DNA from 2 places in the Microbacterium sp. Beta genome. Region 2 is predicted to be linked to the other one. Evidence: predicted binding sites of a transcription regulator. Region 2 holds the regulator's gene; the other holds the start of a gene.
The links. The regulator LexA, encoded in region 2, represses DNA repair genes until DNA is damaged. The targets are predictions, from matches to a motif close to TCGAACANNTGTTCGA.

Region 1: the regulator LexA is predicted to act here: its motif matches at 7,887-7,902, upstream of recA (recombinase RecA).

Annotation. Positions count from the first base shown of each region.
Region 1 is NZ_SCOG01000001.1:176,708-187,539, forward strand. Features, by position in the region: gene hflX (GTPase HflX) at 1-1,003, opposite strand, end outside; gene FFS56_RS00900 (methyltransferase) at 1,072-1,713, shown strand; gene dapF (diaminopimelate epimerase) at 1,759-2,631, opposite strand; gene FFS56_RS00910 (dihydrofolate reductase family protein) at 2,667-3,203, opposite strand; gene miaA (tRNA (adenosine(37)-N6)-dimethylallyltransferase MiaA) at 3,255-4,166, opposite strand; gene miaB (tRNA (N6-isopentenyl adenosine(37)-C2)-methylthiotransferase MiaB) at 4,163-5,710, opposite strand; gene FFS56_RS20735 (regulatory protein RecX) at 5,760-6,233, opposite strand; gene recA (recombinase RecA) at 6,641-7,690, opposite strand; gene FFS56_RS00935 (DUF3046 domain-containing protein) at 7,958-8,182, opposite strand; gene FFS56_RS00940 (helix-turn-helix transcriptional regulator) at 8,201-8,509, opposite strand; gene FFS56_RS00945 (CinA family protein) at 8,651-9,136, opposite strand; gene pgsA (CDP-diacylglycerol--glycerol-3-phosphate 3-phosphatidyltransferase) at 9,133-9,708, opposite strand; gene FFS56_RS00955 (DNA translocase FtsK) at 9,708-10,832, opposite strand, start outside.
Region 2 is NZ_SCOG01000025.1:36,904-47,735, reverse strand. Features, by position in the region: gene FFS56_RS17540 (MFS transporter) at 1-637, opposite strand, end outside; gene prfB (peptide chain release factor 2) at 759-1,868, shown strand; gene FFS56_RS17530 (DUF2510 domain-containing protein) at 1,921-3,015, opposite strand; gene FFS56_RS17525 (DUF2510 domain-containing protein) at 3,214-4,275, opposite strand; gene ftsE (cell division ATP-binding protein FtsE) at 4,460-5,608, shown strand; gene ftsX (permease-like cell division protein FtsX) at 5,605-6,519, shown strand; gene smpB (SsrA-binding protein SmpB) at 6,583-7,059, shown strand; gene FFS56_RS17505 (prolyl oligopeptidase family serine peptidase) at 7,081-8,961, opposite strand; gene lexA (transcriptional repressor LexA) at 9,089-9,775, opposite strand; gene FFS56_RS17495 (LysM peptidoglycan-binding domain-containing protein) at 10,066-10,434, shown strand; gene FFS56_RS17490 (histidinol-phosphate transaminase) at 10,516-10,832, shown strand, end outside.

The DNA.
Region 1 (10,832 bases), on a different contig from region 2:
TCAGCGTGTAGACGCGGCCGTCTTCCGTCTCCGTCCGGCGGACGGTGGCGTCCAGCGTCGCGAACAGCGCGTTCTCGACCAGGACACCCGCGCTCGTGAGGGCGTTGAGCAGACTGGACTTGCCGGCGTTCGTGTATCCGGCGATGGCGACGGACGGAATGGTATTGCGCTTGCGCTCGGCGCGCTTGGCGTCCCTGGCGGGACCGAAGTCGCGGATCTGTCGTCTGAGCAGCGCCATCTTGGTGCGGATGCGTCGACGATCCAGCTCGATCTTCGTCTCACCAGGACCGCGCGAGCCCATACCTGCACCACCCGCGCCCACCTGGCCACCGGCCTGACGGCTCATCGAGTCGCCCCACCCACGCAGGCGTGGGAGCAGGTACTCGAGCTGAGCGAGCTCGACCTGAGCCTTGCCCTCACGGCTCTTCGCGTGCTGACTGAAGATGTCGAGGATCACCGTCGTGCGGTCGATCACCTTGACCTTCACGACGTCTTCGAGCGCACGCCGCTGACTGGGCGCGAGTTCGGTATCGGCGATGACCGTGTCGGCTCCGACCGCGGCGACGATGTCCTTGAGCTCCTGCGCTTTGCCCCGACCGAGATAGGTTGCGGCATCAGGGTGCGGGCGACGCTGCAGCACACCGTCTAGCACCACGGCGCCGGCCGTCTCGGCGAGGGCGGCGAGCTCTCGGAGCGAGTTCTCCGCGTCTTCCTGGGCTCCCTGGGGGTAGACACCCACGAGGACGACGTTCTCCAGCCGCAGCTGCCGGTACTCGACCTCGGTGACGTCCTCGAGCTCCGTCGACAGACCTCCGACGCGTCGAAGCGCATGACGGTCCTCCAGATCCCACTGCGCGCCGTCTGCGCTCCCGTGTGATGCGGTCGATTCGTCCTGCAGCGCCTGAGCGGCGCCGAACACTCGGACGTCCGAGCGCTTCTCCGCGTTCGCGAGCACACGATCGACCGTCTGATCGTCGGTGGAGGGGGTTGTGGTCTCCGTCATCCGTTCCTTGTCTCTGGGTTTCGTTGCGAGCCTTAACCTTAGCCCGCGGTGTCCGGTACGCTCACCGTATGGGGTCAGATCACTACTTCACTGCGGCCCCGGCAAGCCCCGAGAATCTGCGCAAGCTCCGTGTGACTCTCGCGGGTCGAGAGCTGGAAGTCACCACCGCCGGTGGCGTCTTCAGCCCAGACCGTCTCGACGCCGGCACTGCAGTGCTCCTCGCCAACATGCCCCCGGTTCCGCCGGGCGGCGATCTTCTCGACCTCGGCAGCGGCTGGGGGCCGGTGACGCTGTCGATGGCTCTGGCTGCTCCCCACGCGACGGTCTGGGCCGTCGACGTCAATGAGCGTGCCCTCGATCTCGTGCGTCGCAACGCGGCAGCTCTCGGGCTCACCAATGTCAACGCTTCGCTGCCCGACGATGTTCCCGAACACGTGTCATTCCGCACGATCCGCTCCAATCCGCCGATCCGCGTCGGCAAGAACGAGCTCCACGGGCTTCTCGAACGGTGGATCCCGCGCCTCGATGAGCGCAGCGACGCCTGGCTGGTCGTGCAGCGCAACCTCGGAGCCGATTCTCTCCAGCGCTGGATCGGATCGACGTTCCACCCCGGCTACAGCGTGTTCCGAACCGCCACGGGCAAGGGATACCGCATCCTCAAGGTGCGAAAGCACGGAAACCCGCCGACGGAGCCGATTCTCCTCAGCTGAGCAGACCGAGGCCGAGTCGATCCGCGCGATGGCCGGACGGAGCCGTCAGACGAGGTCGACCTCGCCCTGGAAGACGAGTTGCGCCGGCCCCGACAGGGCGACGTGCTCGCCGTCTTCTGCGGGGAACATGCGAACGCCGAGCGTACCTCCAGGCACCTCGACCTGCCAGTTGCTCGGAGCGTTCGCTCCCGCCCAGTGCCTGACCGCGAGTGCCGTCGCGGCGACACCCGTGCCACAACTGAGGGTCTCCCCCACACCACGCTCGAACACCCGCATGCTCACGTGACCGATTCCATCGCGCACGAGCGGCTCACCCGGAACCACGAACTCGATGTTCGCACCCTCGGGGAGCGGAGGCTCGAGATCGGGCGCCCTGTGCAACTCGAGTGACGCGAGCTCGACCTCCGAGGCGAGGGCGACCACGACGTGCGGGTTGCCGACGTCGATACCGAGTCCCGGTCGCGTCACGGACAGGCCGTCCACACGAACCAGCGGGTCATCGCCGGAGAGCTTCCAGCGCCCGAGGTCGACCTGGTATCCGGTAGCGCTGCGCGTGACGTCGCGCACGCCCGCCCTCGTCCCGATCGGCAGCGTGGAGCCGGGTTCGATCGTCGCCAGACCTGAGCGCACGAGGTAGTGGGCGAACACGCGGACACCGTTCCCGCACATCTCGGCGATCGATCCGTCCGCATTGCGGTAGTCCATGAACCACTCCGCCTGCGGCTCCTCCTCCAGGGTAGCCTCGCCCTCGGGGATGGCCGAGGACCTCACGACACGGAGAATCCCGTCGGCACCGATGCCGAAATGACGATCGCACAGCACCGCGACCTGCTCGACGGTGAGGTCGAGCTCGGCGTCGGGGTCGGCGATGATGATGAAATCGTTGCCCGTGCCGTGACCCTTGGTGAATGCGACCATGGCTCCAGTCTAGGGATCGTGAAGAGCAGCTCCCGTCACGAACGCCCGTCGCGAGCAACCCGATAGCGCCCGCAGAGGAAGTTGCGATTGCGTGCCACCTCCAGCAGTTCGAGGTCGAGCCTGCGCGGAAGCAGCGGGGCGCCAGAACCGAGCGTCACGGGGGCGTACTGCACCCAGACCTCGTCGAGCAGCCCGGCATCGGCGAACTGGCCTGCCAGGTCTCCCCCACCGACGACCCAGAGGTCTTTTCCTCCGGCGGCCTCCTCCATCTGAGAATGCACCGTCCGGATGTCGGCCTGGGTCAGCCGCACGTCTGCGCCGGTGGGCAGATCGAGCTCGCGGTGAGTGAACACCCACGTGGGCTGCGAGTATCCCCAACGCCCCTCTTCGTGGCGCATCACCCACTCATACGTCGAGGCCCCCATCGCCAGGGCGCCGATGTTCCGCTCGAACCCCGTGTAGGCCATCGGTCCGTCCTGGTCGATGTCCTGCGTGAGTAACCAGTCCAGCGAATGCTCGTCGGTGGCGATGAATCCGTCGAGGCTGGATGCGGTGTAGAAGTGAGTCGTCATCCATCGAGACTGTCAGGGACTACCGACATCGCAGGCCACCGACATCGCAGATCAGGACGGGAGGAGCGCAGCAACCTCCGCGGGGGCGTCCCACCACTCGAGGTCGGGATACCGCTTGAACCACGACACCTGTCGACGGGCGTATCGCCGCGTGAGGGCCTGGGTCTGCGCGATGGCCTCGTCCTGCGTGAGACGACCGTCGAGCTGGTCCAACGCCTGCGCGTAGCCGATGGCGCGCGGCGCTGTTCCTCCGCGCTCGAGCCCGCGGGAGCGCAGCCCGGCGACCTCGTCCGGCAGACCTTCGGCCCACATGCGCTCGACCCTGGCGTCGAGGCGCTCCACCAGTGCGGGGCGATCGACGCGGAGTCCGATCAGTCTTGTGTGCGGGTGCCACAGCACTGGCGTGTCGGGCAGCGCCGCACCATGGGTCGCGCTCCCCTGTTCCAGCACCTCGAGAGCGCGGATGACGCGGCGGGGGTTGCGCCGATCGACACGGTCGGCCGCTTCGGGATCCAGCCCGCGCAGCCGCTCGATCATGACCGCGGCTCCGAGCATCTCGAACTCCTGCTCGAGGCGCTCGCGCAGCGCCGTGTCCCGCGGCGGGAAACGGAAGTCGTAGACGACGCTCGACACGTACAGGCCCGAGCCACCGACGAGGATCGCATCACCCCCGCGACGGTGGATGTCCTCCACGGCGGCGCGCGCTCGGGGCTGATACCAAGCGACAGCCGCGTCCTCATCGACATCGAGCTCGTCGAAGAGATGATGCGGGATCCCCCGCCTCTCCGCCGACGACACCTTCGCTGTGCCGATGTCCATACCGCGGTAGAGCTGCATGGCATCGGCGTTCACGATCTCAGCCGGGTTCCCTCGGGCTCGCAGCGCCTCGGCCAGCTCTATCGCGAGGTCGCTCTTCCCGGTACCGGTCGCCCCGACGATCGCCCAGAGGCGAGGTTCGGTCACACCCCGACGCGCAGTGTCGGAAGCCCGAGTGACACAGCCTTTTTCTCGCCGTTGCCGCTCGGGGCGGGTACCGCGCACGACTCCGACTGCGAACGGTCCCAGGCGTCTCCGCCTCGAGTGCGACGGATCTTGAGAGGCGCTCCCGTCGGGTCGTCTGCGAGCAGGTGGAACGGAGCTCCATGGGTCACCGTCACGGTAACGACGTCTCCTGGACGAGGAAGGTCCGACCCCGGTGTCACCTCGAAGTGCACGAGTCTGTTGTCCTCCGCGCGACCGGTGAGCCGGTGGGTCTCGGTGTCCTTCTTGCCCTCACCCGTGGAGACGAGAACCTCGATCTGCCGACCCACCTGCTTCTGGTTCTCTTCCAGCGAGATGCGCTCCTGAAGGGCGATCAGGCGGTTGTAGCGCGCCTGGACTACGTCCTTCGGAACCTGATCCTCCATGGTCGCCGCAGGCGTGCCTTCGCGGATCGAGTACTGGAAGGTGAAGGCGCTGGAGAAACGAGCCTGCTCGACGACACGCATGGTGTCTTCGAAGTCCTCCTCGGTCTCCCCCGGGAACCCGACGATGATGTCGGTCGTGATGGCGGCGTTCGGGATGCGCGCGCGGACGCGGTCGAGGATCCCGAGGAAGCGCTCACTGCGGTAGGAACGTCGCATCGCCTTGAGGATGCGATCGCTCCCCGACTGCAATGGCATGTGAAGCTGCGGCATGACGTTCGGAGTCTCCGCCATGGCATCGATCACGTCATCCGTGAAGGCTGCGGGGTGCGGGCTGGTGAATCGGACGCGCTCGAGGCCTTCGATCTCACCGGCCGCGCGCAGGAGCTTGCCGAACGCCTGTCGATCGCCGAATTCGACGCCGTAGGAATTCACGTTCTGCCCGAGAAGCGTCACCTCGATCGCACCGTCTTCGACCAGAAGCCGGATCTCGTTCAGGATGTCGCCGGGACGACGGTCCTTCTCCTTGCCGCGCAGGCTGGGCACGATGCAGAACGTGCAGGTGTTGTTGCACCCGACCGAGATCGACACCCAGCCGCTGTGCGCCGAGTCTCGCTTCGTAGGCAAGGTTGAGGGGAACACTTCGAGCGACTCGAGGATCTCGAGTTCGGCATCCCCGTTGTGGCGGGCGCGCTCGAGCAGCCCCGGAAGGGAACCCATGTTGTGGGTGCCGAACACGACATCGACCCACGGCGCCTTGTCGAGCACAGCCTGCTTGTCCATCTGTGCGAGGCAGCCGCCGACGGCGATCTGCATCCCGTCTTTGCGGCGCTTGACCGACGCGAGATGGCCGAGTGTGCCGTAGAGCTTGCCTGCGGCGTTGTCGCGGACCGCGCAGGTGTTGATGATCACCACATCGGCTTCCGCACCGTCGACTGCCCTGACGTAACCTGCGCTCTCCAACGAGCCCGAGAGGCGCTCGGAGTCGTGCACGTTCATCTGGCACCCGAAGGTGCGTACTTCATACGATCGCTGTCGTCCGTCGACGTCGACGGCTGCCGACGACGCGCCGATGATCGTCGGTTCGCTGCGCGGGATAGTCATGATCACCCCATTGTACGAGCCGTTTCCGTGCGGAAGCGGCGCTCACTGCTCAGTCGGAATCGACGAACCGCACCCCTGAGGTCGCTCCGCCGAACGAAGCCTCGCGCAGCGCGACCTTCGCCGCCTTCATGGCGACCGCTCCGCCGTAGCCACGACGAGAAAGCTGTCCCACCAGACGACGGAGCGCCGCGTCGGGGTCGAGTCGAGTCATCGACCGCGCCTTGGTGCGGGCGAACTCCAGTGCGCGTTCGTCGTCGTCGTCCGGAAGCTCTTCGAGCGCGCTATCGATGACCTCACGCGGAATCCCCCGCTGAGCGAGCGCGCGAGACAGAGCGACTCTCCCCTGCCCCTTTCGATCCACTCCCGACCTCACGAGGACGCCGGCCAGGGCCGCATCATCGAGGTAACCACGACGGCAGAAGTCGTCGATCACATCGCTGATCGCACTACCTTCGAGGCCCGCACCACGCAGCACCTGCCGGGCTTCAGAGATCGACAACGACCGGGCTCGCAGCTTTCGCACGAGCGACTCCTCGGCCGCGACCCGGATCTCAGCGTGTGACGCCTCTTGCTGAGTCGCGCCGTCTCCTTCCGTCGCGTCGAGCGCGCGGAGCCTGGGAGCCGGCCGCGAGGGATGAGAGCTCCTGGCGCCGGAGGGATCCCTGCGCCCGCGCGCCGGATGGCGCTCACTCGGGGTTCCCGCGTGAGCTGCATCGTCGGCTGTGTCGATGGAAGCAGGGTCGCCTGGAGGAGAGTCCCAGGTCGTACGCCAGACCGCATCCCCGTCGCCTCGCGATGATGGCAGTGTCGCTGATTCGCCGTACTGCGTGACCGGCGTGGAAGGCGTCGCTCCTGGTTTCTTCGCTGTTCCGCCGAAGAGGGGGATGATGGGGGCGATCCGGTCAGGATCGCCCCCACGCGAGTCGTTCATCAGGCCGGACGACGCTCTGCGAGCTCATCGGCAGCTGCCGGGGCACCGGACGGCCCGCCGATACCGAGCTTCTGCTTGATCTGCGTCTCGATAGCCAGAGCGATGTCGGGGTTGTTGAGCAGGAACGTGCGTGCGTTCTCCTTGCCCTGACCCAGCTGATCACCGTCATAGGTGTACCAGGAACCCGACTTCTTCACGATGGCGTGTTCGACGCCGAAGTCGATCAGGCTGCCTTCGCGGGAGATGCCGACGCCGTAGAGGATGTCGAACTCCGCCTGCTTGAACGGCGGCGCCATCTTGTTCTTCACGACCTTGACCCTGGTGCGGTTTCCGACGGCATCGGTTCCGTCCTTCAGCGTCTCGATACGACGGATGTCCATGCGGACCGAGGCGTAGAACTTCAGCGCCTTACCGCCGGCGGTGGTCTCGGGGGAACCGAAGAAGACGCCGATCTTCTCACGCAGCTGGTTGATGAAGATCATGGTGGTGTTGGTCTGGTTCAGACCACCGGTGAGCTTACGAAGGGCCTGCGACATGAGTCGCGCCTGCAGACCCACGTGCGAGTCGCCCATCTCGCCCTCGATCTCGGCACGAGGCACGAGCGCCGCGACGGAGTCGATGACGATGAGGTCGATGGCTCCGGAGCGCACCAGCATGTCGGCGATCTCGAGCGCCTGCTCACCGGTGTCGGGCTGCGACACCAGGAGAGCATCGATGTCGACGCCCAGCTTCGCGGCATAGTCGGGGTCGAGCGCGTGCTCGGCATCGATGAACGCCGCGATTCCCCCGGCGCGCTGAGCGTTGGCGATCGCGTGCAGCGTGAGAGTCGTCTTACCCGAGGACTCCGGTCCGTAGATCTCTACGATTCGGCCACGCGGCAGTCCTCCCACGCCGAGGGCGACGTCGAGGGCGATGGAGCCGGTCGGGATGACGGCCACAGGGGCACGCTCATCGCTGCCCAGCCGCATGACCGAGCCCTTTCCGAACTGGCGGTCGATCTGAGCGAGGGCGGTCTCGAGGGACTTCTCGCGGTCGGCGGGTGATGGCATGATGTGCTCCTTCTGCGCGCGTGATGCCGCCTGTAGGCTGTCGCGGCTCTTCCGGTTGGGAGAAACTCTCCGACAAGGCGTAATGGCTCTTCGGCTTGTTTCCACCGTAGGAGGGACCACCGACATCGGTGCGACGATCTCACATACAGTGCAGAACAAACGGTCCGGACCACTTGTGCAGAAGACTACGCCCGCTTCGAACGAATCTTCGACGACACGCCGCAAATGGTGCGTCGTGTTCCGTAGAGGGCGGACGAGGAACGTAGGTCAGCGCCGCCGCGGCTCCTGCCGTCCGACTCCGTGGCGCCTGTCCTCGGGAACGTCCATCTCCGCGCACAGCGCCAGCCAGATGTCTCGCGGCGGCGTGCCGTCGGCGAGAGCTTCGAGAGCGGTACGCCCACCTACGGCACTCAGGCCGAGGTCGTTGACCAGAGAGGAAGCCCTCAGCCCGAACTCGGTATCGACGGCGCGAAGGAACTCGCTACGACGCATCACCACCCCATTCGGGGGTCAGTGCAGCGAGAGCTGAGGCTCGACCGACGCCACGAGGTCGTCGGGAACGACGTCAGGGAAGACCTGAATGCCCTCGAGCACCGAAATGCGGTCACCGACTTCGCGCATGATCGTCGAGATGGGGACGTCGAGAGCGTCTGCGACCGAGGCGAGAATCTCGCTCGAAGCCTCTTTCTGACCGCGCTCCACCTCGCTGAGGTAGCCGAGTGCGACCGATGCCTTGCTGGCGACCTGCCGGAGCGTACGCCCCTTCTGCAGGCGGAAGTCCCTCAGCACATCGCCGATTTCCTGTCGTACAAGAATCATCGGAACCTCCTCCCCCTGTGTTCGCTCGAGGTCTCCCCCGATGAGACAGCCAGTCTAGTACCCCTGGCGTGCACAGAATCTACTCCTGCACTCTGTGGTTTACGTGTGAGCACATCAGAGATAACCAGCCGCAGGGCTCTGCTATTCCGAGAGCAGGGCGAGCATCTCCTGGAGTGCCGCGTCCACCGTCTGCGCCCGGATCGATTCCCGGTCGCCGACGAAGAGAAAGGCCCTGGTCCGCGATGCCGCGGGGGTGACGACGCCGATGTGCACCGTGCCGACGGGCTGCCCGTCCGGAGACACCGGTCCGGCGATCCCGGTCGTGGACACCCCCACATCGGCAGCCTCGCCGTCGACGCCGACGACGCGTCTGACGCCGTCTGCCATCTCCAGTGCGACCTGCGGATGCACCGGCCCGTATCTCGACAGCAGGCCCTCATCCACGCCCAGCACGGACGACTTGACCGGCGTGGCATATGCCACGACGCCTCCGAGCAGCACGGCTGACGCTCCGGGAACCGCGACGAGATCGGCGCACAGGGCGCCCCCGGTCAGGGATTCGGCCACGCCGAGCTTCCATCCTCGTCGGCCCAGCGCAGCGAGGACCTCGGCTGCCGCCTGACTCATGACTTCCGGCGCGACCCGCGTACCTGCGCCACGACGTAGTCGATGCCGCTCGCCACCGTGAGGACCAGGACGATGAGCATGAGGATGAACGTGATCAATGTCCAGGCGTCGAGACCGATGACGTAGTGCAGCGGGAGGAGTGCCCACCCGAGCGCCACCCCTTGGAACGCGGTCTTGATCTTGCCCATCCAGGCCGCGGCCACGACGTGTTCGCTGGCCACCATGAGCCGATGGATCGTGATGCCCCATTCGCGCACGAGGATGATCGCAACGATCCACCAGTTGACCTCGCCCAGAATCGCGAGCCCGATGAAGCCGGCACCGGTGAGCATCTTGTCGGCGATCGGATCCCAGAGCTTGCCGAAATCACTGACGATGTCGTACTTGCGGGCGAGGTACCCGTCGACCCAGTCCGTCGAGATCCCGACGATGAAGATGACTCCGGCCGTCCAGCGGAGACCCGGGTCCGAGAACCCATAGGTGCCACCCAGCAGGAGCAGGACGAAGAAGACGACGGCCAGCGGGATGCGCGCGACCGTGATGGCGTTGGGGAGCTGCCGTGGGATCGCCATCAGTCGCGTCCCGTCAAGCCCCAGGCATCTTCGTCGCCCTCAGCTTCCACCTCGGGAAGACCCTCGTACTGAGCCGCGATCGGGTCATGCGTCTGCGGGAGCGGCGGGACGGGCGGAACCGCAGGCGCAGCCGATGCCGATGTCGGTGCCGGAACGTCCTCTCCGCGCAACTTGGCCATCACCTGCGGGAGCTGCTCGGCGGTCGCCAGCACGTCTCGCGCCTTCGACCCCTCGGAGGGGCCGACGATCTCGCGCGACTCGAGCAGATCCATGAGACGACCTGCCTTCGCGAACCCGACGCGGAGCTTGCGCTGGAGCATCGACGTCGATCCGAACTGCGAGGAGACGATGAGCTCGGCGGCTGCGAGCAGCAGCTCCAGGTCATCCCCGATGTCCTCGTCGACTTCCTTCTTCTTCGTCGGCTCCATCGCCTCCTGCACGTCCGGACGGTAGTCCGGACGTGCCTGACGTGTGACGTGCTTGACGACCGCGTCGATCTCCTTCTCATCGACCCACGCGCCCTGCAGGCGGAACGGCTTCGATGAGCCCATCGGTGAGAAGAGGGCGTCACCTTGACCGATGAGCTTGTCGGCACCGGGGCTGTCGAGGATGACCCGGCTGTCCGTGACGCTCGTCACGGCGAAGGCGAGTCGTGACGGGACGTTGGCCTTGATCAGGCCCGTCACGACGTCGACGCTCGGGCGCTGAGTCGCTAGCACGAGATGGATGCCGGAGGCACGTGCGAGCTGCGTGATGCGGACGATCGAGTCCTCGACGTCGCGAGGGGCGACCATCATGAGGTCGGCGAGCTCATCGACGACCACCAGAAGGTACGGGTACGGCTTCAGGACACGCTCGCTGCCCACCGGGAGCTCGACCTCGCCCGCGCGGACAGCCCGGTTGAAGTCGTCGATGTGCCGGAAACCGAACGACGCGAGATCGTCGTACCGCATGTCCATCTCCTTCACGACCCACTGCAGCGCCTCCGCCGCCTTCTTCGGGTTCGTGATGATGGGCGTGATCAGATGCGGGACACCGGCGTAGCTGGTCAGCTCGACACGCTTCGGGTCGATCAGCACCATGCGCACGTCGGACGGGCGGGCACGCATCAGCAGACTCGTGAT
Region 2 (10,832 bases):
TCTGGAAGATGCCCAGGCGCTCGACCGTCGGGATCGAACCGCTCACGGCCTCGCCGGAGTCCTCCGCATAGCGCTCGCGCGTGGCCGTCGTGACCGGCGGGACCATCTTCTCCGGATCGGGCCCGAAAAGGACCAGCGCGACCATCACCACGAGGCAGCCGAGGAAGAACCAGATCGCTGCGCTCTCGCTGCCGAAGAGCTGCAGCAGTCCTGCCGCGATGAACGGACCGACGAAGATGCCGAGGCGGAAGCTCCCGCCGAGCAGCGAGAGCGACCGCGCGCGGAAGGCGACAGGAACCCGCGTGGTCATGAACGCGTGCCGGGCGAGGCCGAAGGCCGCCGCGCAGATGCCCAGCAGGAACACCGAAGCCGCCAGCACACCGAGCGATGGCGCGAACACCATTCCGATGCCGGCGACGATCGAGATCACCCCGGCGATCACCATGGTGTAGCGCTCGCCGATCCTGCCGACCGCCCATCCGGCGGGGAGGTTCCCGCACAGCTGGCCGATGACGAGGCAGGAGGCGACGAGGGCGGCGAACGCCACGTCCGCTCCCATGGAGACGGCGAGCACCGGGATGAGCGGGATCACCGCACCCTCGCCGAGCGAGAACAGGATGGTCGGCAGATACACCATCGGTCCGAACTGCCGAAGGACCGTCGATGCGCTGCTCACGACTTCACGCTACTCCCGTTGCCCGGAGCTCCCGGACGATGGCGTCCCCGTGCGGGCAGGCGGCACGTTAGGCTGAGGTGTCATGCTCGAACTAGATCTCTCCGCCGAAATCCAGGCGCTCAGGCACACCTTCGGCGACATCAGCGAGGTCGTCGATGTCTCCCGTCTCCGCGACGACATCGCGCGTCTCAGCGAGGAGGCCGGCGCTCCCGACCTCTGGGACGACACCGAGAACGCGCAGAAGGTGACCAGCGCCCTCAGCCACCGCCAGTCGGAGCTCGCCCGCATCACCGGCATCGCCCAGCGTCTCGACGACCTGGAAGTGCTGGTCGGTCTCGCGAACGAGATGGGCGACGAGGACTCAGCGCAGGAGGCCCGCACGGAGCTCGCTGCGCTGACCGATCTGATCAACCAGCTCGAGGTGCAGACGCTCCTCGACGGCGAATACGACGAGCGCTCCGCGATCATCACGATCCGCTCCGGGGCCGGCGGCGACGACGCCACGGACTTCGCCGAGATGCTGATGCGCATGTACCTGCGCTGGGCCGAGCGGCACAAGTACCCCGTCAAGGTCATGGACACGTCTTACGCGGAGGGCGCCGGCATCAAGTCGGCGACCTTCGAGATCGACGCTCCCTACGCCTTCGGCACCATCTCGGTCGAGGCCGGAACGCATCGTCTCGCCCGCATCAGTCCGTTCGGCTCCGCCGACAAGCGGCAGACGTCGTTCGCCGCCGTCGAGGTCATCCCGCTGATGGAAGAGGCCACAGAGGTCGACATCCCGGAGAGCGACATCCGCGTCGACGTGTTCCGCTCCTCCGGCCCGGGTGGGCAGTCGGTCAACACGACCGACTCCGCCGTGCGCCTAACGCACCTCCCGACCGGCATCGTCGTGTCGATGCAGAACGAGAAGTCGCAGATCCAGAACCGTGCCGCCGCCATGCGCGTGCTGCAGACGCGACTCCTGCTGCTGCAGAAGGAGCAGGAGGCTGCGAAGAAGAAGGAACTCGCGGGCAACATCACCGCGAGCTGGGGCGATCAGATGCGCTCGTACTTCCTCTACGGCCAGCAGCTGGTCAAGGACCTCCGCACCGGCCAGGAATCCGGCAATCCGGCTGCGGTCTTCGACGGCGACCTCGACGACTTCATTTCGGCGGGTATCCGCTGGCGCAAGCGCAAGACCGAGGACTGAGTCCACGAAGAAGGCCCCGGAGCGATCCGGGGCCTTCTTCGTATCGTTGTGGTCAGCGACCGGAGTCCCGCAGGGTGCCGGTCACATCGTCATAGCTGAAGAGGATGCACTGCACGGTGCGGTCCCCCTCCCGGATCCACGTGCCCTTCGTCGGCTGGTAGTTGTAGAAGTCGAGCTCCGAGGCCTCGTACGAGGTGCCGACGTACGCCTGGAACGCCTCGTAGCAGCCGTTCCACGAGGTCTCGGTGAGGGCGTCGTCGCCCGGGAACTCACCGTCTTCCACGTCGTAGATGAAGAAGACCTCGTCGGTGTGCGGCTGCTCGCAGGGCACGACGGGCAGCTCGAAGACGAGCTCGTCCTCGTCGTACACGACCAGGGGCAGACAGTCACCGACCTCGAGATCGGCGAAGTTCGTCATCTCGGCGCCCTCGATCGCGGACGGGTCCGGACGTTCCGTGGACGTGCCTCCATCCGTCGGCCGTTCGCTCGGGATCGCGGACGAAGCACCGTCCGACGATGTCGCGGCGAGCAGCAGCAGCGACACGGCAGCCGCGAGCACGGCTCCGATCACAGCGAGGGCGAGACCGGTGATGCCCGGCCACTTCCGCCCGCGCAGGAACAGGGAGACGAGCGACATCACGAACCCGACGGCGAGGAGTGCCCACCCGGCGATCGCGATCACGGGGATGCACGCGCAGACGACGCCGATGACCACGGCTGCCAGGCCGATGATGCCCACGACAGGGACGCCGGGGCGGGCTTGCGGGGTGGAAGGCGTGGGCCACGAGGCTGCCGGATACCCGCCGTATGGAGCGGAGATCGCACCGTTCGAGGGCACCGTCCCGGCGGGGGAGGCAGGCATCTGGTGCGCGAGCGTGTACGGCGGGGCGAAGGGCGCGGGTTCGAGGTCGGCCACGGTCCCGAGGGGCTGACCCGTGGCGGCGGTCGTCGGGACCCCGGGGTCCGTCGCCGCTGCGGGAGCCGTCGGGTCAGCAGCGACGTGCGCGTCCTCGGCAGTCGAGGTCGTGACCTCCGATTCCGTGACGGCAGCGGGGTGCCCGGTGACGACATGCTCCGTCCAGCTCAGCCCATCCCACCACCGTCGGTTCCCGGAGCCGTCGTCGTACCAGCCGGCAGGTGTTGTCATCAGGCGTTCCCGTGCGTCTTTCTCGGTCGGCGATTGCGTGGTGAGGTCGTCCTCGCGACGCCGGCCGTTCTGCGAGGGGCGGCCGTCAAAGATGACGGTAGCGCCGGGGACGCCCCTGTGTCGAATACCGGTTCGATCACACGAAGAAGGCCTCGAGAGCATTGCCCTCGAGGCCTTCTTGAATTGAGCTGACGTCGCTCAGGGAACGAGGCAGGCCGTGATCGCCTCGGTATCGCTGAGCACCTCGGCGACACCGTACAGAGCGTCCGTGTCGGTGAGATTGCCGTCGCTGTCCGCGATCGTGCGCAACGTCGCGTTGTCGAGATCCGAGGCCACGAGCAGATCGGCGAGGCAGGACACCTGGGGCTCCGTGTACCCCTCAGCGCCCGACGAGGCGAGGATGGCGGTCAGTCCCTGCGCCACTTCCGGCGAGGTCGGACGCACACCGGCGTCGGGCCCCTCGCTCTCCGGCGGTGCCGATGCCTCGATCGAGGGGGAGGAGGTGGGCAGCTTGTCGATCTCCTCGCTCACGCCCTGTGCGAAGGCGAAGAGGTAGACGAACGACATGATGATCCCGATGATGGTGCCGACGACCGCGAGGACGAGGCCCGCGATGCCCGGCCACTTCTTGCCCTTCAGGAAGAGCGAGATCAGCGAGACGACGAAGGCGGCCGCGAGCAGCACGAAGCCGATGAATCCGACGACCGGGATGAAGACCAGGATCGTGCCGAGCGCAGCGACACCGAGACCGACGAGCCCCAGGACCGAGAGCTTCTTCGGCTCCTCGGAGACCGGCTGCCCGTAGGGGGCGGCGGCGGGGTAGCCCGTCGTGGTGCCGGGGTAGGCGGGTGCGACGCCGGGGTAGGCGTCCGTGGACTGTCCGGGGGCGGCTGCCGGGTATGCGGGAGGGGCCGCCGGCGCGGAGTAGGCGCCGAGGTCGTCGCCGAGCGGGGTCGTCGCGGCGGTCGCACCCGCAGCATCGACATCGCCCTGGTCCGCGGGGGCCGACGAGCCGTGCTCCTCGGGAATGATCACCGTCTCCTCGGACGGACGGATCACCGTGTCTTCGATCGCCGTGTCTCCGATCACCGTCTCCTCGATGACCGTGTCCTCGATCGGCGTGGTCTCGGAGACTTTCGGCTCCTCAGAGGCCGACCCCGCATCCGTCGCCTCAGGGGCGAAGTGTTCCGTCCACTGCTGGCCGTCCCACCAGCGCTGCCGTCCGGATCCGTCGTCGTACCAACCTGCAGGTGTCGTCATGGCTCCCCCTCGAAAGAACTCGGCGACCGCTTCGTGCGGTCGGCATCTTCATGTATAGCAGTGGCAGGTGACGCGGCGGTGGCGTGTGCATGGGGAGCAATCCCCATCCGGGCGGAGGGCGGACGTGCCTGTGCGGGGTGTCGCTCGCCGTCAGGGGAGAGCCCGCGCTTAGGCTCGTAGCGCCATGATTCGGTTCGAGAACGTCACGAAACGCTACCGCGGGACGTCGAAGCCCGCCCTCTCCGGTGTCGACTTCGAAGTGCAGCGCGGGGAGTTCGTCTTCCTCGTCGGGGCCTCGGGTTCCGGCAAGTCGTCCTGCCTGCGCCTCATCCTGCGCGAGGACGTCCCCACCTCGGGACGGGTCGCCGTGCTCGGGAGGGACCTGCGAGCCCTCGCGAACCGCAAGGTGCCGTACTTCCGCCGCCATATCGGGTCGGTGTTCCAGGACTTCCGGCTCCTCCCGTCGAAGACCGTCCATCAGAACGTCGCGTTCACGCTCCAGGTGACCGGTGCCTCCCGCGGCTTCATCCAACAGGCGGTGCCTGAGGCTCTCGCTCTGGTGGGCCTCGACGGTAAGCAGAAGCGGATGCCCCACGAACTGTCGGGCGGTGAGCAGCAGCGCGTCGCCATCGCGCGCGCTCTCGTCAATCGGCCCCAGGTTCTGCTCGCCGATGAGCCGACCGGAAACCTCGACCCTGCGACCTCGGTCGACATCATGCAGCTGCTCGCCCGCATCAACGCGGGGGGCACCACGGTGCTGATGGCCACCCACGAGGCCGGTTTCGTCGATCAGATGCAGCGCCGCGTGATCGAGCTGCGCGACGGCGAGATGGTCCGCGATGAGGTGCATGGCGGATACGGCGACACGTCCAACATCCCGCGCCTCGTGCCAGAGGAAGTGCGTGGTGCGGCAGCCGCTGCCGCACTGACCGCCGTCCAGGAGGTGCAGCGCCAGACCGCCGATCTCTCGGTGGTGCGTGCCGCACTCGCAGAAGAGCTCGCCAGTCAGCGTCAGGCTGCGGCAGCAGTCGATCGCGACGGGGAGACGGTGGTTCCGCCCGCCCCGCGCACGGTCGAAGCGCCGGAGCCGCAGCCCGCGGTGCAGGAGGGCGCAGCTGCGAACGTCGTCGAGCCCCCCGCCGTGGTCGAGCCTCCCGCTGCCGTCGAACCTCCCGCGGTGGTCGAGCCGCCTTCGGCCGTCGAACCCGCTCCGGCGGCACGCCCGCGAACGCATCCGATCGTCCTGCCGACGGTCGACGTCGCCGAACTCGGTGTCGCGGATCGCCTCGGTCTCTCCGACGAGGACGACGAGGAAGTGGGCCCGACCTCATGAGAATCGGACTCATCCTGACCGAAGCCCTCGTCGGACTCCGGCGGAACATCTCGATGGTGATCTCCGTCGTGCTGGTCACCTTCGTCTCCCTGACCTTCGTGGGCGCCGCGATCCTCATGCAGGGGCAGATCGGCGTCATGCGCGGCTACTGGGCCGAGCGCGCCCAGGTGGCTGTGTACATGTGCTCGGCCGTGTCGGAATCCGAGACGTGTCTCGACGGTGCGGCGAGCGAGGAGCAGGTCGCAGCCGTGCGTGCGCAGCTCGAGGGCGACGCGCTCAAACCGCTCATCAGCTCGATGACCTTCGACACCAAGGAAGAGACCTACGCCAAACTCGTCGACCAGCTCGGCGCGGACCAGGCGAGCGTGCTCACTCCCGACCAGGCCTTCGAAGTGTTCTTCGTGACCATGAAGGATCCCGGCCAGTCCCAGGTGCTCGCCGAAGCCTTCAGCGGACAAGCTGGGGTCGAGCAGGTGAAGGATCAGCTGCAGTACCTGGAGCCCCTGTTCTCCGCTTTGACCGTCGCGACCTACATCGCGGTCGGGATCGCCGTGCTCATGCTCATCGCCGCGACTCTCCTGATCGGCACGACGATCCGCCTGTCCGCGTATGCGAGGCGCAAGGAGATCGGCATCATGCGCCTCGTCGGAGCTTCCAACCGCTTCATCCAGACCCCGTTCGTGCTGGAGGGCGTGTTCGCGGCCTTCCTGGGGTCGGCTCTGGCCAGCGCCGCGGTCGTCGCCGGCGTGCACTTCGGCGTCAACGGCTATCTGCGGGGAAGGGTGCCGTTCATCACGACGTGGGTCACGATGCAGGACGCGGCACTGGTCGTCCCGGTGCTGATCGGCATCGGAGTGATCCTCGCCGCCCTGTCCGCGGGCTTCGCGATCCGACGCTGGCTGCGCACCTGATAGCCTGAAAGGCTGCGCGGTCGGATCGATCGATCGGGCTCATCACGGCAACAGGAGAGCATCATGCCCAGGGAACGCGGAGAGAAGGTCGTCGCGACCAATCGTCGCGCACGTCACGACTACGCCATCGAGAAGTCGTACGAGGCGGGGATGGTGCTCACCGGCACCGAGGTCAAGTCGCTGCGTCAGGGACGAGCCAACCTCAGCGACGGCTACGCGTTCGTCAAGGGGAACGAGGTCTTCCTCGACTCGGTGCACATCCCGGAGTACTCGCAGGGGCATTGGACGAACCATTCGGCCAAGCGCATCCGCAAGCTGCTGCTGCACCGTGAGGAGATCGCGAAGATCGCCCACGCCGTCTCGGCAGGGGGATACACCCTCATCCCGCTGAAGCTGTACTTCTCCGACGGTCGCGCCAAGGTCGAGATCGCCCTCGCCAAAGGTAAGCGCGAGTACGACAAGCGACAGACCCTGCGTGAGCGTCAGGACACCCGCGAAGCCGACCGCGCCATGCGTCTGCGCAACCGCGTGGGGGAGTGACCCTCGCGGGGGAAGCCGCCCTCACAGACGCGGCTCGAAGCCGAACACACGGCCGAGGAACGTCAGCTCGCGCTCGAGGGCGTCGACGATCGTGTCGGCGCTGCGGAATCCGTGCCCCTCGGCGGGGTACAGCACATACTCGTGGTCGACTCCGCGTGCCGCGAGCGCGTTTCGGATCGCCTCGGACTGCGAGGGCGGAACCACGCGATCCTCGCCGCCCTGCAGCAGCAGCACGGGCGCGTCGATCCGGTCGGCGTGCGTGAGCGGTGAACGCTCCACGTACAGGTGCTCGTGCTCGGGGAGGGGACCGACCAGACCGTCGATGTACGAGGCCTCGAAATCGTGGGTCTCCGCGACGAGCATGCGCAGATCGGCGACCCCGTAGCGGCTGATCCCGGCAGCGAAGGCTCCGCCCCGCACCAGCGCCGACAGCACGGTCCAGCCGCCGGCCGACCCGCCGCGGATCGCGATCCGGTCGGGGTCGGCCAGGCCCGCGTCCGCCAGACCGCGGGCCGCGGCGATCACGTCGTCGACATCGACGATGCCCCACTGGCCGTCGAGACGTTCACGGTACGAGCGGCCGTACCCCGTGGATCCTCCGTAGTTCACGTCGAGCACGCCGATGCCGCGGCTCGTGTAGAACGCGATCGCCTCGGACGCCGCCCCGGTGACGTGCGCCGTCGGCCCTCCGTGCACGAGGACGATGTAGGGCGGGAGCTCGTGATCGGGAGCCGTCGCGTGCGGGTTCGCCGGCGGGTACGCGAACGCGTGCACCTCTCCGTGCGGGCCCTGGATCTCGATCGGCATCGCAGCGGGCATCCACTGCGGATCGACCGGTTCGCCGCCGCGCACCGCCACGGTGGCACCCGATACGACGTCGACGCACCACAGCCCGGCGTTCGCACGCGAACCGTTGCCGGAGAGGAGCACGCGGGTGCCGTCGACATCGTCGACGCTCACATGGCCGTCTCCGGGGAACGAGATGACGTCGACGCGGTCGTCGGCAGCATCATCGGTATCGATCACCACGACCTCGTCGCGCCCGTTCGTCCGGACGGCGACGACGCGGCCGTCGTCGAGCAGCTGATACCAGCGGTTGCCGAGGACCCAGAGTCCATAGCCCGTGTCGGCGTCCGAGGGTGAGACCTGCCGTGCGGTGCCGACCGGGACCACACCGTCCAGGGAGATGCGCTGCAGGGCCCAGCGCCCACCCGGATCATCGGCGAAGAGCAGCTCCGAGTCGCTCAGCCACTCCGGCTGCAGCGCCGCCCGTGAGGGGATCGTGCGCGGAGTGTCCTCACCGACCTCGGCGACCTGCACGTGCGCGTCCTCCCACGGCATGCGGCCCCTGTCCCACGCGACCCACGCGGCGCGGGTGCCGTCGGGGGAGAGCGCGGGGTGGGCGAAGAAACCATCGCCCTGCACGATCACCGTGATCGCGGACGCATCCTCGGCTGCGGAGCCGTCGAGCGGGATCTCGACGATCGCTCGGAGATGCGGCGTGCGGGAGAGGTCTTCGCGCACGGCCAGCAGTCGACCGGACTGCACACGCAGGCCGCCGTGGGAGGGCCCGGGAGGGGTGAGAGCAACGGGCTCGCCTCCCACGCTCAGACGATGAACCCGCTGGTCGTTCGCGTCGACGAAGTAGAGCGTGCCGTGCTCGTCCGCCGTCCACGCACCCCCGCCGTACTCGTGCACACGTGAGCGTGCGCTCCAGGGGGAGGGGAGGATCTCGGCTCCGGAGGAGCTCCGCACCGTCACGCGGCCCTTCTGGGCCGGCACCGACTCGCCCCACCAGATCTCCGAGCCGACGAAACGGGCGCCGTCGATGCGCGGTGAAGACGCGGCGACCGAGGCGGCGGAGAACGGGGATGACCAAGAACCGTAAGGGGACGACGACATGTCTCGAGCCTATGCGGCGTCGCACCGCGTGTGCGGCCACGCCGTGGGCCCGACCACTGTGGAAGCGCGCGAAGGGAAGACGGTCACCGACACGACCAGGCCCGGTCTGCGCTGACCGGATCGAGGGTCAGACGGCGCGGAGCACCGCCACGACCTTGCCGAGGACGACGGACTCGTCGCCGAGGATGGGTTCGAATGCCGAGTTGCGGGGGAGGAGCCAGGTGTGGCCGTCCCGGCGGCGCAGCACCTTGACCGTCGCCTCGCCATCGAGCATCGCCGCGACGATCTCGCCGTTCTCCGCGCTGTTCTGGGAGCGGACCACGACCCAGTCGCCGTCGCAAATGGCGGCGTCGATCATCGACTCGCCGGAGACCTTGAGCATGAACAGGTCGCCCTTGCCCACCAACTGGCGGGGGAGCGGGAAGATCTCCTCGACCTGCTGATCCGCGGTGATCGGCACGCCGGCGGCGATCCGTCCCACCAGGGGGACGAGCGCGGCGTCGCCTACGGGAGTCGCGACGTCGGCCGGGTTCTCGGTGCTGGCGCCCGGCAGATCGATGAGCACCTCCATCGCCCTGGTCTTCCCCGGGTCGCGGCGCAGGTAGCCACTCAGCTCGAGCTGTCCGAGTTGATGGGTGACGCTGGAGAGGGACTTGAGACCGACGGCGTCTCCGATCTCGCGCATGCTCGGCGGATAGCCGTGGTTCGCGATCGAGTTCTGGATGACCTCGAGGATCGCCATCTGCTTCGGGCTGAGGCTCTTCCGGCGGCGCGTGCGCGGTGCCTCCGACTCGGCGGCAGAGTTCTCGCTCATGGTGCTCCTTCAGTGCGTGATCCGACGTCCCTCTTCGAATGTCGGAGGCCCGTGGTGGGGTGTCCTTATCGAAACCGTATCCGAGAATCGGGCCGATCTGGAAGATCTGTTCGAGCGTGTCGGCCTCTTTCCCCGATGTGGTTTCGAAGAATACTTGACAGATGTTCGAACTCGAAGATATCTTCGGTACGTAGCTTCGCATTCCCGGCTCCCGGCCGAGTCGTGAATGCGAACGCTACGCCAACTTCCCCGGCAGCCTCACCGCTCCGGGACAGGCTAAGGAGCACCACATGAGCAGCATCGGCTTCAGCACCGCAGCAGTCATCTCGGCATCGCCCCGTCCTTCGACGAGACTCCGGCTGACGACGCGTGGTCGCGCTGTACTGCTCGCCCTGGCGTCGGTGCCCCTCGCCGCCGGCATCGCGTTCGCGGCGCTCAGCGGCGGCAGCGCGGTCGCGTCGGGTGCCGACACCGCACCCGTCGGCGTCGAGACCGTCACCGTCATGCCCGGTGACACGCTCTGGTCCATCGCCACCGGCGTCGCGCCCGACGCCGACCCGCGCGATGTGATCGGCGACATCAGCCGGATGAACCTGTTGCGCGGTGGGGAGCTGCAGATCGGGCAGACTCTGGCGATCCCGGCTCAGTACGCGCGCTGATCCGGCGGAGGGCTCAGACGAGGAGTTTCTGGGGCGGCGACTTTGCGTCATCAACCTCAAGCGCCGCCTAGCATGGGAAGGGTGACCCTCTCCCTCAACGATCTCCCGCTACGTGACGATCTCCGCGGATTGAAGCCATACGGTGCTCCACAGGCGCCGCTTCCCATCGCGCTCAACGTGAATGAGAACACGCATCCGATCCCCGATGCGGTGGCGAGCGACATCCTCGATGACATCGCCGTCGCGATCCGTGATGTCAACCGCTACCCGGATCGTGAGTTCACCACGCTTCGCGAGTCTTTCGCGGAGTACCTGGGCCACGGTCTCGTCCCCGAGCAGATCTGGGCGGGCAACGGGTCCAATGAGGTGCTCCAGCACATCCTGCAGGCCTTCGGAGG